DNA from 2 places in the Mucilaginibacter paludis DSM 18603 genome. Region 2 is predicted to be linked to the other one. Evidence: riboswitches for the same ligand, from Rfam matches in the RefSeq annotation. Region 2 holds a riboswitch; the other holds the start of a gene.

Region 1 (8,626 bases), 820 kb from region 2:
GCAGCCTGCTTCGATCCTTAGCTTCTTTCCGGCCCCGCTTCAGCAACATCACAATAAACGCTAAAATAAAGGCGCCAGTGGTAAACAAACTTATATTAACTATTGAAAGGGCTTTTTTAGACTCGGCCTTTCTCACACTCAGTAATCCATTCTCGTTATGCTCAACCTGCCTGATAAAAAAAGCACCCCTATCTGCATCTATTTTACCTTTGCCAGCTTGAACAAGCGCGAGAGCCGGTGCCAGGCCTTGAGATTTACGTAATGAAATAACTCGTTTTGAAAATGCTGTTTGTATATTGAGATACTTACCTACCGAATCTAACAGCGGCGGAATGACTAAATTATCTGCTGTAATATGTCTAACCGTATCAAGCTCCTTTAAAGCTTGATTGCTGACCTGGTTAAATCGCGTAACTGATGCCTGGTCGCCTGTCAGCATAAAATCCCTTGCAGACATGCCACTTTCAGTTGCAGCTAATTGAATACGGCCGGTATGGACCAGTACTTCGTCCGAATGTTTTAGCCACAATTCCCTCGTGTTAGCCCGCTTAATATCATAATAGGATGCAAACAGCAGGCAAGCCAGAATCAGCATGGATAATTCAATACTGTAAATGATCCGTTTATTGAAAGTATCCATCATTGGATTATTTAAATTGAGTAGCTGTAAAATGGCGATGACAAATGCCCGATCTAAACAATCAGATCAAACGACTTACAATTGGTTTGTATTTTAAAGGGCCAACCGCAGATTAAACAATGTAAAAAACATTTACAAATTAAAACTCAGGTTATCATGGTTAAACAAAGCCCGAATATGGCAGTGCATTCAAAGCTAATGATATTAATCAATATTTAACCGGATGTGATAAGCTAATTAAACTCGCTGAAAAAATAAATTCTGCTTACTTTTACAACGGCTTTAGGGGTGTACCTGTAACACAGGCACTGAGATGATACCCTTTGAACCTGATCCGGATAATGCCGGCGAAGGGAAAAGTAAATGTTAGTTCTGCATCTTTTTATTCAAAAAGAGCTCCTTGGCCATTTAATTTATTTAATAGCTATTTTATGAAGGAGCAAATCTGGGCGCAAATTATCGCCGTTAAACAAAACTCGCCGCTGGTACACAACATTACCAATTATGTGGTAATGAATAATACTGCCAATGCTTTGCTGGCCGTGGGAGCATCACCTATTATGGCACATGCCCATGCCGAATTAACCGAGATGGTTAACATAGCCGGAGCGCTTGTAATTAATATAGGCACGCTTGATGAGTACTGGGTTAAAAGTATGCTGATTGCTGCTGAACAAGCCAATACGCTTGGCAAGCCCTGGGTGCTTGACCCGGTTGGCGCAGGTGCCACAACCTACCGTAACGAGGTATTGAAACAACTTTTAAAACTTAAGCCCACAGTGATTAGAGGAAACGCCAGCGAAATAATGGCACTCGCAAGCCAAAGCAACAGTACCAAAGGAGTCGACAGCGTTCACCAAAGTAATGATGCTGTTTCGGCAGCGCTACGGCTTAACGATGAGTTTGGCAGTGTGGTTTGCATTTCGGGCGCTACGGATATTATTGTTAATAACGATAACACAACACGGCTTTCAAACGGCAATAGCCTCATGGCAAAGGTTACCGGCCTTGGCTGCACCGCTACGGCTTTAACCGGCGCTTTTTTGGCGGTAAATCCGCAGGATGCTTTTTTGGCTACTACAGCTGCTATGGCTCTGCTCGGTGTATGTGGTGAAATAGCCGCTGACCTATCCGCAGGCCCCGGAAGTTTACAGGTTAACCTACTCGACATTTTGTATAACCTTACTGAAGAAGAGTTTTTTACCACACTTAAAATAAGCTAAGCGTGATGGGCAATTTCCCTTACCGACTTTACCTGGTTACCGACGAAGCCGCCTGCCTTGGCCGGGACTTTTTTTGGGTGATTGAACAAGCCATTAAAGGTGGCGTTGATATGGTGCAACTAAGAGAGAAAAACCTATCGGACCAGGCTTTTTTAAACAAGGCCCTGCTGTTGAAAGATCTGTTAGACAGGTATAATGTCCCTTTGATAATTAATGATAATCTGCCGGTAGCCGTGCATTGCGGCGCGGCAGGGATACATGTTGGTAACAGCGACAGCCCGCCAACTAAAATACGCTTACAACACCCCGATACAAAATTTTTAGGTTATTCGATTGAGTATGAAGCGCAGCTTGAAACGGAGGATGCACGTGTATCAGATTACCTGGCTCTGAGCCCGGTTTACGCCACCAATACCAAAACGGATACTGTTACCGAGTGGAAAACTGAAGGCATCCACAGGGTACGACAGATAACCAATAAACCCTTAGTAGCCATCGGCGGAATTAATGAAGCTAATGCCGCTTCTATCATTACCGCTGGAGCCGATTGCCTGGCAATTGTATCGGCTATCTGCTCGGCCGAAAATCCGGCATTGGCGGCAGAAAGATTAAGAAACCTAATTGACCGAAGTATGAACAGCTATGAAAAAATTTAAATATACATCGGTATTGACCATTGCCGGCTCCGACAGCGGAGGCGGTGCAGGCATACAGGCCGACCTGAAAACATTTGCCGCCTTAGGCTGCTACGGTACATCGGCTATTACGGCCATCACCGTACAAAATACACTTGGCGTTACCGCGATACACAGTATTCCGCCGGAGATTGTGGCCGGGCAGATTACAGCAGTGATGGACGACATCAAACCATTGGCTATTAAAATAGGAATGATCCATAGCGCCGAACTGGCATTGGCTATTGCCACAACCCTTAAAAATTACCCGCATATACCGGTTGTGCTCGACCCGGTAATGGTAGCCACCAGTGGCGACCAGTTGATTGAGCATGATACCATCGGCCTGCTTAAAAAGGAATTATTCCCCTTGGCCACACTGCTTACACCCAACTTAGATGAAACCGCCCTATTGACTGGCAAACGCGTGAATAATGTAACCGATATGCAAAATGCGGCAGCGGAACTATTAAAAAAAGGTTGCAAAGCCGTTTTAATTAAGGGTGGGCATTTACAGGGAGATACTCTTTACAATTTCTATCTGGATCAAAATGCCGATCAGGAGTTATTTAGCTCTGTGGCGGTACAATCGCGCAATACACACGGTACTGGGTGCACCTTATCATCGGCAATAGCCGCCTTTTTAGCCCGGGGTAATTCATTAAAAAACGCCATTATACAGGCGCAGCACTATATCCATCAGGCTATAGAACAGGGCGCGCAGGTAGTAACCGGCCAGGGCCACGGGCCTGTTAACCATTTTTTTAATCCTCAAATCGCTATTCAATATGAGCTGGAGTAACACCGCCTGGCAACAAGCCGAGCATATTTATCAAAAAATTATTGCAATGCCCTTTATACAGGAGCTTATTGCAGGCACATTGCCTCAAGAAAAGTTTAAATTTTACATTGAGCAGGATGCCCTTTACCTGGAACAATTTGGAAGGGCTTTGGCACTTATTGCGGGGCGGGCTCACCAAACACAGCATGTGCTGGACTATACCCGTTTTGCCGAGGGTGCCATAGTGGTTGAAAGCACCTTGCATGCAAGCTATTTTAACACCTATAATATTAGCGGTTTGGCCAAGCCAACGCCTGCCTGCCATTACTATACCAGTTTTTTACTCAGCACAGCCGCACTGGCACAGGTAGAGGTGGCCATGGCCGCCGTATTGCCCTGTTTTTGGATATACCAAAAGGTGGGCGACTATATTTACGGGCAGCACCAAGTGACTAACAACCCTTATAGTGAATGGATTGATACTTATGCTGGCGAAGAATTTGCGCAACTGGTTGCCAAAGCTATTGATATTTGCAATGATGCGGCTCAAAACTGTACCCAACAGCAACAACAAGCCATGGCCGATGCTTTTGAAATGGGCTGCCAGTTGGAATGGTTGTTTTGGGACAGCGCCTGGCGGATGGAAACATGGGCCGCTAAGCTTATTTGATAGTTAAAAAAAGTCGCTCGGCAGAAACCGGACTGAACGACTTTTTTGACAATCATGTATCAATATTCCACAAACTGCTCATCCGGGTAGCACCATAGCCAGCGTTCTCCGGGCTCGGCAGATGCTATTACCGGGTGATGTTCAGCATGGTAATGCTTGGTCATGTGCTGTTGCGGCGAATCGTCGCAGCATAAGGTAACACCGCAGGTTTGGCAGGTACGTAGGTGCACCCATTGCTGATGATGCTTCACGCATTCTTCGCAAACGTGGCCCTCCCCTATTTTTACCTGTTCTATGGCCTGAAGATGCTTACAAAGTTGTTGATCGTTCATAAATTAAACTGGTTTTAAGCGATACAATCGATAACCGGCCTTGCACCGTATTAGAGCATACCCGTATCAATATTCAAAATTGCACAAAGCCCGTTTAATACGGTAGTTTTATTCCCTTATTTTTAAACGCTTTTACAACCTATCCGTTTATTCATCTTCAAGCGTATCCGGATCGCCAGATTCTAAGGGTACTAAGTCCGGATCTTCCGGATCGGGTTCATCCACATCATCGCTGGTTCTGATTTCCCTGAGATCGTCTTCATCTTCGGTATATTGTTCCTCCTCATTACCTGCCAATTCCTCGTCAGTAGTTTGATCTTCATCATCAATCGGGTCGATATCCGGGTTGTAATTTGCTGGAGTTTTCATGGCGCTTGTTTTTAAGTATAACCACCAGAAATCATTTTTGATTCGGATGAATACAGAAAAATAAACAAGCCGCGGAATTAACATCGCCAAAGGCAATCTTAAAAGGCTAATTTATACCTGATATTGTCCTCGTACGTAATGAATACAAGGTGAGGCACTTGCCTTCAGGAAAAATAAGATGATGAAGTAACAACCCTCCCCGCGGCGACTGAGCGGGCCGATGTAGTAAATTAAAAATACTGATTATTGGAGCAAAGATAGCACATTGACAATCAGCGCACCCGATATGATGCATACTTATCGCGCGCAAAAGGTCCCTCCTGGCGTCGGGATGACATGACGGAGAGAGATTCAACTTTGACAATCAACAACTTAACAGCACATCATTATAAGTAATGGACCCGGCCAACCGAAAAAAAAACAAGGATGACGTTTGAAAACCTATAGATTACCAAGTGCAGATATGAAGAGTGCGCAAAGGCCCCGACTGCACGCCGGGCCGGGTGTTGGCCTGTGGGCGGAAGGATCGGGCAGTCTTGACTTTTTGGTTCTTTTTTGTCAAGAAAAAAGAACAAAGCCCTTCCCGCGGCGACTGAGCGGGCCGATGTTACAAATTAAGAATACTGATTGTCGGAGCAAAAACAGACGCACTCATATCAAAAACTTAAGTAGACGCCTTTATAATATACAGGGAGAACCTTCAAAGCCGCTCTGCCTATGTAGAGATTGCTTCGTACCTCGCAATGACGATTTGATATTGATAATCAATAACTTAACATCATTATAAACAAACAGTTTCTGGCTACTGAACAATGGCGTCGGCATGGCTACGCACCTTTTGCAGAAAAAAAGTAAGATCGAACGGCTTGGCAATATGATCGTCGGCACCGCATTCCTGTTTAATCTGTTCCAAATCGCTATTGGCCGAAACGAGTATTACCGGTATATGTTTCAGGTCATCTTGCCCTTTAATATAGGCACACATTGATTGGCCGTTTTCGCCCTTCAAACCCAGGTCAAGCATCACCATGTCTACTTCTTTTTGATGAAGCTTTTGCCGGGCCCTTGCCGTGTCGGCCAGGCTGATAACCTTATAGCCCTCAACCTCCAAAAGTATGCTCATCATCTCCGCAATAATGGGCTCATCTTCAATTACAAGTACTTTTCGTTTCATAAACTTACACAAGCAATTTTAAGACCACTTTATGCATTGTTCACCACATCTTTATAAAAAATGTATTGAATATGGCCTTTAAAACCGGTTTGGATATATTTTGGTTTTTAAATAACATATCCACCAGCCAAAACTGGTTTATGATAACCTAACCTGGCTTTAAAATCAGGTTTCGATTAATTTAGTGCGCATGCCGGCTATCACACCTTCGTTTGTTTTACCTAAAATAAATACATCAATCTGCCTGTCGCCCACCCGGTACACCTCGGGCTCACTTAACTCTTGCTTTAAGGCAGTGGATAACTGGCTAAACCGAGTTGCTATTTCGGGAGATACGGAACCCGAAGCGGGATTGGTCATGTTGCGCAACAAATAATCGAGCGTTGTTTTTTCTACTAAGGTACCAGCGGGTTTTCCGGCAAGTTTTAAAATCAGGTTATCATCAACCACTTCATCGGTTGTGGTAAAGTAATCAAACGGGTAGTCAGATTCACTCATCATCAACAAGCCATCTGCCGCGTTTTCTAATTTTGTTTGTGTATTTTCCATGTGTAGGATCAATTGAATGTCCAATCAGTAAACGCATTAGCGTAAAATTGTTTTGAAACAGCTCAATTTTGCCATCCAAAATTTAAGAATCCAATAACGACCATTGAATGTCAGGGCCGATTATTGGAATCTTATACAGGGAATAACGTTCTTTTAAATCAAAAGCATTTATTTAGTAACCAATCCGCGGCTGATTAATAAAGGTTTGATATCCGCATCATGTCCGCGGAAATCGCGATACATTTTTCCTAATTCTATCGTATTACCGCGAGACAATATCATATCCCTGAAACGCTGGCCGTTTTCGCGGGTCAGGCCGCCATGCTCTTCGAACCAGGCAAAAGCATCGTGCGCCAGCATTTCCGTCCACGAGTACGCATAGTAACCGGCGGCGTAACCGCTTCCCCAGATATGTGAAAAATAAGATGAGCGGTACCGAGGTGGAACCTGCGGTAAATCCAAACCAGTTTGATGTAACGCGCCGGCCTCAAATTGATCTACGTCCTGTAACGGCGCATCGGGTGGCAGGCTATGCCATTTTAAATCCAGGTTATGTGCCGCTAAAATTTCTGTAAACGCATAGCCCTGGTTAAAAGTGGCCGCACTTTTCATTTTGTTGATCAGGGCCTGGGGCATAGGCTCGCCGGTTTTATAATGCAAGGCAAAATGGCTGATCACCTTAGGATCGGTGGCCCAATGCTCGTTGAATTGCGATGGAAACTCTACAAAATCGCGCGCGGTGCTGGTGCCCGATAATCCCGGATATTTCTGGCTCGAAAACATCCCGTGCAGGGCGTGACCAAACTCATGGAACATGGTTGTCATTTCAGAGAAGCTGATCAACGCTGGCTGACCCGGCGCGGGCTTGGTAAAATTACATACGTTGTAAATAACGGGTATGGTACCCAACAGGTATGATTGGCCAACCATATTGCTCATCCAGGCACCGCCCCTTTTATTATCGCGCTTGTAGTAATCACAGTAAAACAAAGCCAGTTGTTTGCCATCTTTATCAAAAACATCAAACACCCGTACGTCTTCCTGGTAAACGGGTAAATCTTTACGCTCCTTAAAGTTTATGCCATAAAGCAGGTTAGCCGCATAAAATATGCCCTTCTGCAATACGTTGTTAATTTCAAGGTAAGGTTTAATCTGGCTTTCGTCAAGGTCATAACGAGCTTTACGAACCTGCTCGGCATAAAAATTCCAGTCCCAGGCTTCAACCTTAAAGCCACCATTTTGCTGGTCGATCAAAGCCTGTATATCAGCCGCTTCCTGCTTTGCTTTTGCTGTGGCAGCGGGTACCAATTTATCCAAAAATGCTTCAACAGCTTCGGGAGTTTTAGCCATCTGGTTCTGTAGCTTCCAGGCGGCGTAACTTGCAAAACCTAAAAGCTTAGCTTTTTGAGCCCTGATTTGTGCTATACGCGAGATGGTTGCGCGTGTATCGTTAGCATCGCCCTTTTCAGTCCTGGTCCACGATGCCTCAAAAAGCTTGTGGCGGGTAGCGCGGTTCTTAAGCGATTGTAAATCGGGCTGTTGCGTAGTATTTTGCAAAGTAAGCAGCCATTTACCTTCCAGGTTGGCAGCTTTGGCATTTTGAGCGGCCGCAGCGATAGCTGCGTCAGACAAGCCATCCAATTCGGCCTTATCATTGATCACCAGGCCGCCCGCTTTGGTACCGGCCAGTAACTGACTACCAAATTTGGCTCGTAACGAAGCTTCCTCCTGGTTTAATTTTTTGAGCGTTTCTTTATCCGGTTCAGACAGCCGGGCTCCGGCCAGCACAAAATTTTGATAATAAAACTCAACCAGCCGTTTTGATTCGGCATCGAGTTTCAGTTGTTCTCTTTGTTGATAAATAGCCTCTACCCTTTTAAATAATTTTGTATTGAGGTAAATGGCATCGTTGTTGGCCGCCAGTTTAGGCGCTTCATCCTGCTCTACCTTTTGCAGCACCGGGTTGGTATTGGCTCCCGTGTACACATTGAGCACTGCGTTTACCCGGTTTAATAACCTGCCGCTTTTTTCCATGGCTACCAGTGTATTGGCCAAGGTGGGTGCAGCCTTATTATCAGCAATTTTTTGAATTTCGGCTAATTGCTCTTTCATACCAGCCTCCATAGCGGGCCTAAAATCTTCATTTTTAATCTTATCAAATGCAGGAGCCTGGAAAGGCAACGCGCTGGGCAGATAAAAGGGGTTTGCAGGGTC
Region 2 (8,626 bases):
ATATTAATTCCGCCGATATTGTAATCTTCAAATTCATACGTTTCCCTGACGTCAACCAAACATATCGTATCTGAATCGTTCTCCAGCCAGCTGTTTAGTTCGTCCTTTGTTATCTCGTGATGACCTGCTGATGTCAGTTCAGTAAGCGGCTTATCACTTGATTTACCAGTCTTTTTTCCTTTAGCTACTTTAAAAATCCCAATGGCATTGTCAAGCGCATTAATGGTCATTAACTTTCCCGATAAGCTCTCGCCCATACCACAAATGATCTTGATGGCCTCATTAGCCATGTAGGTACCTATTATCCCGGGTAATACGCCGAGCACGCCAATCTCTGCACAATTAGGAACCTCATTTGCTGGTGGTGAATCCGGGAACACATCCCGGTAATCAGGCCCACCCTGGTAGTTGAATACGGAAACATGGCCTTCAAACTTAAATATTGAGCCAAATACCAGCGGCTTATCGAACTCTACACAGGTATCATTCACCAGGTAACGTGTTTCAAAATTATCCGAGCCGTCAATGACCAGATCAAAATGCTTACAGATATGTTCTGCATTATCATTCGTGATACGCTCGGGATAAACCTTTATAGTAGTGTTTGGATTAAGCAGCTTCAGTTTTTCTCCCGCCACCTCTGCTTTCAGTTTACCTATATCAGCTGTGGCATATAAAATTTGCCGGTGCAGGTTGCTCAGATCTACTACATCGTCATCTACAATGCCGATGGTCCCTACCCCTGCCGCAGTAAGGTATTGTAATACAGGACAACCTAAGCCTCCCGCGCCGATCATCAGCACCTTGGCGTTCTTTAATTTTTCCTGGCCTGATAACCCGAATTCAGGGAGAATGACCTGCCTGCTGTACCTTTTTAATTCTTCAGTTGCCAACATTGTTAACGTGCTAAGCCGTTATCCCAGTCCTTCCAAACTGGCTCGTAACCCTGTTCGGCTATCATTTGCGCGATTTTTTGAGGACTTCGGTTATCACTGATCTCAAACTGTTCCAGTGACTCCGGTTCAACGGCGTAGCCTCCGGGATTGGTTTTAGATCCGGCACTGATGGCCGTTACCCCCAGCTTGATAATATGGTTCCTGAAATGCGCTGATTCCCGCGTGGAAATAGAAAGTTCTACTTCTCCGTTAAACAGGCGATAGGCGCAAATCAACTGCACCAGTTCCCGGTCATTCATTTCCACTTTGGGTTCCAGGCAGCCGCTAAAAGGCCTTAACCGCGGGAAAGAAAGGCTGTATTTACTTTTCCAGTAATTTTTTTCCAGGTAGCTGAGGTGCAGGGCCGTAAAAAAGCAGTCGGTGCGCCAGTCTTCCAAACCGATCAGAACGCCTAAACCCATTTTATGGATTCCAGCCTGCCCTAAACGGTCGGGTGTTTCCAGCCGGTACTCAAAGTTCGACTTTTTGCCTTTGGGATGATGCTTTTTGTAATCCTCCCGGTGATACGTTTCCTGATAAACCAATACGGTATTTAAGCCGTAAGGCGTTAGCTGCCGGTAATCTTCCAGGTCAAGCGGCTGCACTTCCATCGAAATATGCGCGAAATGCGGACCGATCAGCTCAAGCACTTTTTTAAAATAGTCAACATGCACCGTTTGATTAGACTCACCGGTAACTAAAAGCACATGATCGTAACCCATATTCTTGATCACGGCTACTTCCTGCATGATCTCGATCGGCGAAAGTGTTTTACGTCTGACGTGATTATTATAGCTGAAACCACAATAGGTACAAATGTTATTACATTCGTTGGAAAGGTAAAGTGGCACATAGAGCTGGATAGCCTTGCCAAAGCGTTCCAGGGTCAGCCGCTGGCTGATCACCGCCATTTGCTCCACATAAGGCGCTGCAGCAGGCGATACCAAAGCTTTAAAATCTTCCAATGTTCGCTTTTTAGCAGCTAAAGCCCGTTCCACATCATCACTTGTTTTAGCGTAGATACTGGCCCTGGTATCTTCCCAACTGTAGGTATTAAACGTATCCGTAAAGCTATTTTTCATCTAAAAACGAGGTTAGTGGGCTGCTGGCCACAGCATGAGTTCCCGGCAAGGCTAGTTTAGCCTCATAGGCCGACCGTCCGGCTATCACGGCCATTTTAAAAGCACCGGCCATTTTTACAGGATCGCCTGAAACAGCAATGGCGGTATTGACTAGGACGGCATCGGCGCCAATTTCCATCGCCCAGGCAGCATCGGATGGCGATCCTATCCCTGCATCCACAATCACCGGCACGATACTCTGGCTGATGATGATCGCTAAAAAATCGATGGTTTTTAAGCCCTTATTGCTGCCAATGGGTGAGCCTAAAGGCATCACTGCCGAGGTGCCCGCATCTTCGAGCCTTTTACACAATACCGGGTCAGCATGGATATAGGGTAATACAATGAAGCCCATTTTAGCCAGTTCTTCTGTGGCTTTCAGGGTTTCGATAGGGTCGGGCATCAGGTACTTGGGGTCGGGATGGATCTCTAATTTGATCCAGTTGGTTTCCAGGGCTTCCCTGGCCAGCTGGGCCGCAAAGACCGCTTCCTTTGCTGTGCGAACACCGGAGGTATTGGGAAGCAGGTTGATATGCGGATATCTCAGCCGGATCAGCAGGTCATCCTGCTCATTGTTCTTCATATCTATCCGCTTGAGCGCGACGGTCACCAGTTCTGAACCTGATACCAATAGGGCCTCTTCCATCAGGACAGACGAACTGAACTTACCGGTACCGGTGAACAAACGCGAAATAAAAGTTTTATCGGCTATTTTTAACATGGTTTTTATTGGACTTTAAATGACTCGTTTTAAACAAGGTGTTTTTAACTGCCGGTAAATTTGCGCTACAGTTTGTTCCCGGTTACCCGAAAAAGTGATCGCCCCTGAAATGGCCACACCATAGAGACCGGTTTGCCTGATCAAAGGGACATCCTCTGGTAAAATACCGCCGATGGCAATAACAGGGATGTGGATACCGGCTGCATCCATCTGCCCGGCAAGAATTTCATAACCGCTTAAACCCACAATGGGGCTTAATTTTTGCTTGGTTGTGGTAAACCGGTATGGGCCGCAGCCGATATAGTCAACCCCTTCGTCCGCCCTTTGCCGGATATGTTGAAAGGTGTTGGCCGTACCACCGATGATCATTTGATCACCAACCATGCGCCTGGCCTGGCTTACCGGCATATCCTGTAAACCTAAGTGCACACCGTGAGCACCTACGGCTAATGCGATTTCCGGATGGTCATCGACAATTAATTTAGCACCGTGCAGGTTGCACATTCTTTTAGCGATGAATGCATATTTAAGGATGACATCCTGAGGCTGGTTTTTAACCCGGAGCTGAATCCATCTACAACCCGCCTCCAGGGCCTGCTGAATAGCGGTGAGGTGTGATCCGTTTTCGGGTTGCTGCGAGATGTAGTGCAGTTGGTCGATCATGATGTAATATTTTGCGGAGTGTAAATTTCGCTTAGTGTAAGGAAACTGGCGACAGCCGAGGATGGGGCATTCCATATCGCGCCTAACACAGCTGCGCCGTCAAAGCCCATCTTCTCAATCTTTATTAAATTGAATTGGTCAACCCCGCCCAAAGCAATTACTTTGGTTGTGATCTCGTTTTTTTTCAGTTTAAAATCGGTCGTTAATGTACTTTGATAGCCTGATTTTGACAAGCTGTTGAATACCGGCCCGAAAAAAACATAGTCAAAATCTGTTAACCCAGGCAGCAATGTGGCATCATGTACTGATGTGCTTAAAATATATCCATTAGCCTTTTGCACCTCCCTGTTTTTAGGACTTGTGCCTGCTCTGTAATGTTCTGTATAATGCAGCCTTTGGATACCATAGTCGGGGGCGATCTCATGAAACTGATGTAAGGAGATGCGATTATAAAACAAGGGGGCGATGCCCCCGATCAGTTCCCTCACCGTTCGAACATCGCTTTCCGGTTTCCGGATATGAAAGCATTGCAAACCGGCCTCAAACAGGTTATTGATTAAAATACTTTCATCAGCAACAGCAACCGGGTTTGAAATCACGATCAGTTCCATTTTTACAGATAAATTTCGCTGCCTTTTTGTAAAAATTCTCTCGACTTCTCTTCCATGCCTTTTGAAAGGGCATCGGTTTCGCCCATGCCGTTTTCTTTGGCATAGTCCCGCACGTCCTGCGTAATCTTCATTGAGCAGAAGTTAGGGCCGCACATAGAACAGAAGTGGGCGATCTTGGCACCATCGGCAGGTAAGGTTTCATCATGAAATTCCTTTGCCGTATCTGGGTCGAGTGACAGATTGAACTGGTCTTCCCATCTGAACTCAAACCGGGCTTTACTGAGTGCATTATCACGATACTGCGCTCCGGGATGGCCTTTGGCCAGATCGGCGGCATGAGCCGCTATTTTATAGGTGATTACCCCATCTTTGACATCCTTTTTATTCGGCAGGCCCAAATGTTCCTTAGGGGTTACATAACAAAGCATGGCTGTACCAAACCAGCCGATCATGGCTGCGCCGATGGCCGAGGTGATGTGGTCATAGCCCGGTGCAATGTCCGTGGTTAGCGGCCCCAAAGTATAGAATGGCGCTTCGCCGCAATGTGCCAGCTGCTTATCCATATTTTCTTTGATCATATGCATCGGGATATGTCCTGGGCCTTCAATAATGGTTTGCACGTCGTGTTTCCAGGCGATTTTGGTCAGTTCACCTAAAGTTTCCAGTTCGCCAAACTGAGCGGCATCGTTGGCATCGGCTATACAGCCGGGCCTTAAGCCGTCACCCAGTGAAAAGGCCACATCGTAGGCTTTCATGATTTCACAGATATCTTCAAAATGTGTATATAAAAAATTCTCCTGGTGATGGGCCAGGCACCATTTGGCCATGATAGAGCCGCCGCGCGATACGATACCGGTAATCCGTTTCGCAGTTAGCGGGACATAACGCAACAGCACCCCGGCGTGGATGGTAAAATAATCTACCCCTTGCTCTGCCTGCTCGATCAGTGTATCCCTAAAAAGTTCCCAGGTCAGGTCTTCCGCTTTTCCGTTAACCTTTTCTAAAGCCTGGTAAATAGGCACGGTACCAATAGGCACCGGTGAATTACGGATGATCCATTCGCGGGTTTCGTGAATATTTTTGCCGGTTGAAAGATCCATGATCGTGTCTGCCCCCCAGCGGCAGGCCCAAACGGCTTTTTCCACCTCTTCTTCGATACTGGAGGTAACAGCGGAGTTGCCGATATTGGCATTGATCTTCACTAGGAAATTACGTCCGATGATCATTGGCTCACTTTCCGGATGGTTGATGTTGGATGGAATGACAGCCCGCCCGGCAGCAACTTCGGCGCGTACAAATTCTGGCGTGATATAGCCTTTTGGGGTATTGGCACCAAAACTTTGACCTGGGTGCTGGTGTGCCATGGCCGCATACTGCCCGTTCAGCTGCTCTTTTAAAAGATCGATCCGCTGGTTTTCCCTGATCGCTATATATTCCATTTCGGGTGTAATGATCCCTTTTCGGGCATAATGCATTTGGGATACATTCATTCCCGGCCTGGCGCGGTAAGGCTTGCTGATGTGTGCAAATCTTAAAGCATCCAGGGTTTGATCATGGGCACGGAGTGTTCCATAGTCAGAAGAAATGTGTCCCAGCTGTTCTACATCGCCACGGCCGGTTACCCATTGTTCCCGCAAGCGGGGTAAACCTTTTTTTACGTCAATGTCGATATCCGGGTCGGTATAGGGCCCGCTGGTATCATAGATCGTTACCGGGGCATTAGGTTCAGTCTCTCCGAACCGTCCGTGAATCTTGGTTTCGCTCAGGAGTACTTCCCGCATGGCAACCTCAATATCATGCAGCTGCCCTTTGACGTACACTTTACGCGATGACGGGAATGGTGACCGGCTGATCGCCTGTTCATTTGGTGTTCTTTCGTTTTTCATTGCTTTGCAATTTTATCCGCCTTGCGTGGCTTTGATGATGGTGATATGATCTCCTGGATTCAGAAAATGAGATGCCCAGTGGTGTTTAGCAATAATCTCCTGGTTGACGGCCACAGCAATTCCGGTAATCGGTTGCGGAAAAAGAGGGTTTAGTATTTGCTGTAAGGAGCAAACATCGCTAACGGAATAAGTTTCTTGATTGACGGTGATATCCATTTGGCCAGAAATTTTCTAACGATAGGAATGCACCCGTATTAAGGAAGGAAAAACAACCCAAAAAAGGTTGTTCTACTTTTCCCTTCGGCGGTACTAACCGCATCAGGTTCAAAGGGTATTTCTCAGCACAAGGCACCCCTAAAGTTTTTGTAAAGTTAGAATTAATATTTTAACCGTACCGATGAAATTTTATTTTTTGAAATTAGTTACAGGGATTGTTGTCCAATATTAAATTTCAAGTTTAAATGATTATTTATAATTGAATAAACGAATTGTGCAGGAAAAGATATTGGATGAGCTACCCACTATTATGATTATGGGAATACCGAGCACATTACTTATTGATCCTAACGGAACGATTACTTTTAGCCGCTTAAACTGAACTCACGTCTTAGGTTAAATATATATATTCCTGATTTTAAAGTGCTGTAATAATGATTAAGGCCGTGTTAATAGTCTGAATAAATCAGACTTATTAAAACGCATCGATCTGGTTCAAAACTTTATTAAGTCATCCACTACCATAACGCATGAAAAGTGTAGGGCTGAAAATATTTCTTGTTTTGTGATAGCCAGTATTATATTTAATCTTTACTTTAGTTGCATAATTACTGGGGTGCCGAATTGAGGCTGAGATCAAACCCATTGACCATGATCAGCGTAATGGCTGCGTATGGAAGTTAAACAGCTTGGAGTGCACCCAAGTACATTGGAGTTTGATCCGATTTCTTCAACACCGTTCCCTTAAGTTTATTAATGCTGCAACTTAATTTACCTTATTTCACTATGAAGAAACAATTTATCCACACATGCTGCGCCGGTTTAGCCTTATTTGCGCTTCTGACATCTTGTAAGAAAATTATCCAGGATACATCATCGCCTGATATTGCCAAAGAATTACTTACTTTAAAAACCGACACGAACTTCATTTCCAGGGACTCCGCACTTGTTCTGGCAACCCGGACACGCAAATACCTTACATCGTACAGCAAAAAGTCCCTTTCTGCTACGGCCGATATCGCTGAAAGCGTTCAGAACTTCACCGTTTATGACCAGCAAAAAGTACCAGCAGCTTATGCGGTTAATTATTCAGGAAGCGGATTTGCTATAATTTCCGCAGATAAGCGTTTACCGGCCATTCTGGCATTTTCAGATGAGGGCCATTTGGATACAGCCCATGTGCCATTAGGATTTAATCGTTGGCTCACAGTGTTACGGGATTCCGTAAACTTTAAACGTTATGCGAGTGCTAACGCCGGAAGCGGGTCAGGCGGCGGTACAACGCCGGTATCTTCCGCCGACCCGGGTTTAGGTACCCTGAACGATGCTGTTAATCCAATACTACAATCTTATTGGGGGCAAGGAAGCGGATTTAACGATAATTGCCCAATTAAAAATTGCAGCCTCAATAATGGAAAAGCACTTGCTGGTTGCGTTGCTATCGCTATTGGGCAGGTCATGTACAAAAATCAGTACCCTTCTTCTTACAGCTGGGCTTCCATGTCGCCTTACACAGGTACTTCGGAAGCGGCAAGACTGATCAGGGATATCGGAGACAATGTCGGTATGGACTATGGCTGTGATGGGTCTGGCGCCGATGGCGATAAAACATTAAATTGTTTAAATTCCTATAATTATAATGTTAAGTCGGTTGACTACGATCCTGAATGGGGGACACCGGCACCTGTGATGCTTAACTTGAAGGCAGGGAGGCCAATTATACTAACAGGCGGAAAGCAAGGCAAAACCTGGCTGATATTCAATACTTATGATGACGGCCACGAATGGGTCTGTGATGGTTATAAACAATATACTAAGTTGGTTAAAGTCCGCGTAGGAAATCCTAGAGACGGCTTTCACCTGGAACAGCAAACCCGTTATTTTAACTATTACCATATGAATTGGGGATGGTATGGGAGCTACAACGGTTATTTTTCATTTGGTAATTTTGTTCCCGGGGCACCTGATATCGAAGGTTCTCCTGATAGTAATTTAAATTTTTCATTCAACTATAAAGTCAAAGTATTTTATGATATCGCTCCACGAATTTAAAACCGGGCTTGCTGTGATCGTAATGACTGCGTCCATTACGCTTGATGCCTGCACTAAGAAAAAAGATTGTTGCGCGGTTGCCGACATGCATATGGATTTTGATACCCGGTATAAAAATGGCACCAGTGTATTTGATACCAGTGCTTCAGGACACCTTACCCAGGACAGCATACAAATCTATTATTTGACTGAAGGTAAATATAACCTGGTTCAGCATACCGGATATGACGCTTCAGAAGGATTTCTATTGCTAAAGGAGGCTGGCTTGCCTCCGCAGTATACCATCAGGTTGATCCTTAGTGATCATACCGATAGTAACAATTTTAGTTATACGTTGATGAGGTATGGCAGTCTGAAAACCGATACGATCCAAGCTGTGATCCAGAACCATGTTAAACAAAAAATCTGGCTGAACAGCAAG

What was found. Region 2 has a riboswitch for thiamine pyrophosphate ahead of thiS (sulfur carrier protein ThiS). Riboswitches for the same ligand answer to the same signal wherever they lie in the genome.
Region 1: linked by a shared signal. The riboswitch ahead of thiM (hydroxyethylthiazole kinase) and the one ahead of thiS (sulfur carrier protein ThiS) in region 2 are both predicted to bind thiamine pyrophosphate.

What each region holds. Positions count from the first base shown of each region.
Region 1 is NZ_CM001403.1:7,274,116-7,282,741, reverse strand. It holds gene MUCPA_RS30945 (PAS domain-containing protein) at 1-643, opposite strand, end outside; TPP riboswitch at 915-1,013, shown strand; gene thiM (hydroxyethylthiazole kinase) at 1,072-1,863, shown strand; gene thiE (thiamine phosphate synthase) at 1,869-2,519, shown strand; gene thiD (bifunctional hydroxymethylpyrimidine kinase/phosphomethylpyrimidine kinase) at 2,506-3,339, shown strand; gene tenA (thiaminase II) at 3,326-3,988, shown strand; gene MUCPA_RS30920 (UBP-type zinc finger domain-containing protein) at 4,048-4,320, opposite strand; gene MUCPA_RS30915 (hypothetical protein) at 4,468-4,689, opposite strand; gene MUCPA_RS30910 (response regulator transcription factor) at 5,492-5,863, opposite strand; gene MUCPA_RS30905 (nuclease A inhibitor family protein) at 6,029-6,412, opposite strand; gene dcp (peptidyl-dipeptidase Dcp) at 6,581-8,626, opposite strand, start outside.
Region 2 is NZ_CM001403.1:8,097,687-8,106,312, reverse strand. It holds gene moeB (HesA/MoeB/ThiF family protein) at 1-896, opposite strand, end outside; gene thiH (2-iminoacetate synthase ThiH) at 899-2,017, opposite strand; gene MUCPA_RS34270 (thiazole synthase) at 2,007-2,777, opposite strand; gene MUCPA_RS34265 (thiamine phosphate synthase) at 2,793-3,440, opposite strand; gene MUCPA_RS34260 (thiamine phosphate synthase) at 3,437-4,051, opposite strand; gene thiC (phosphomethylpyrimidine synthase ThiC) at 4,054-5,937, opposite strand; gene thiS (sulfur carrier protein ThiS) at 5,950-6,153, opposite strand; TPP riboswitch at 6,216-6,303, opposite strand; gene MUCPA_RS39380 (hypothetical protein) at 6,413-6,535, shown strand; gene MUCPA_RS34245 (C10 family peptidase) at 6,940-8,205, shown strand; gene MUCPA_RS34240 (hypothetical protein) at 8,183-8,626, shown strand, end outside.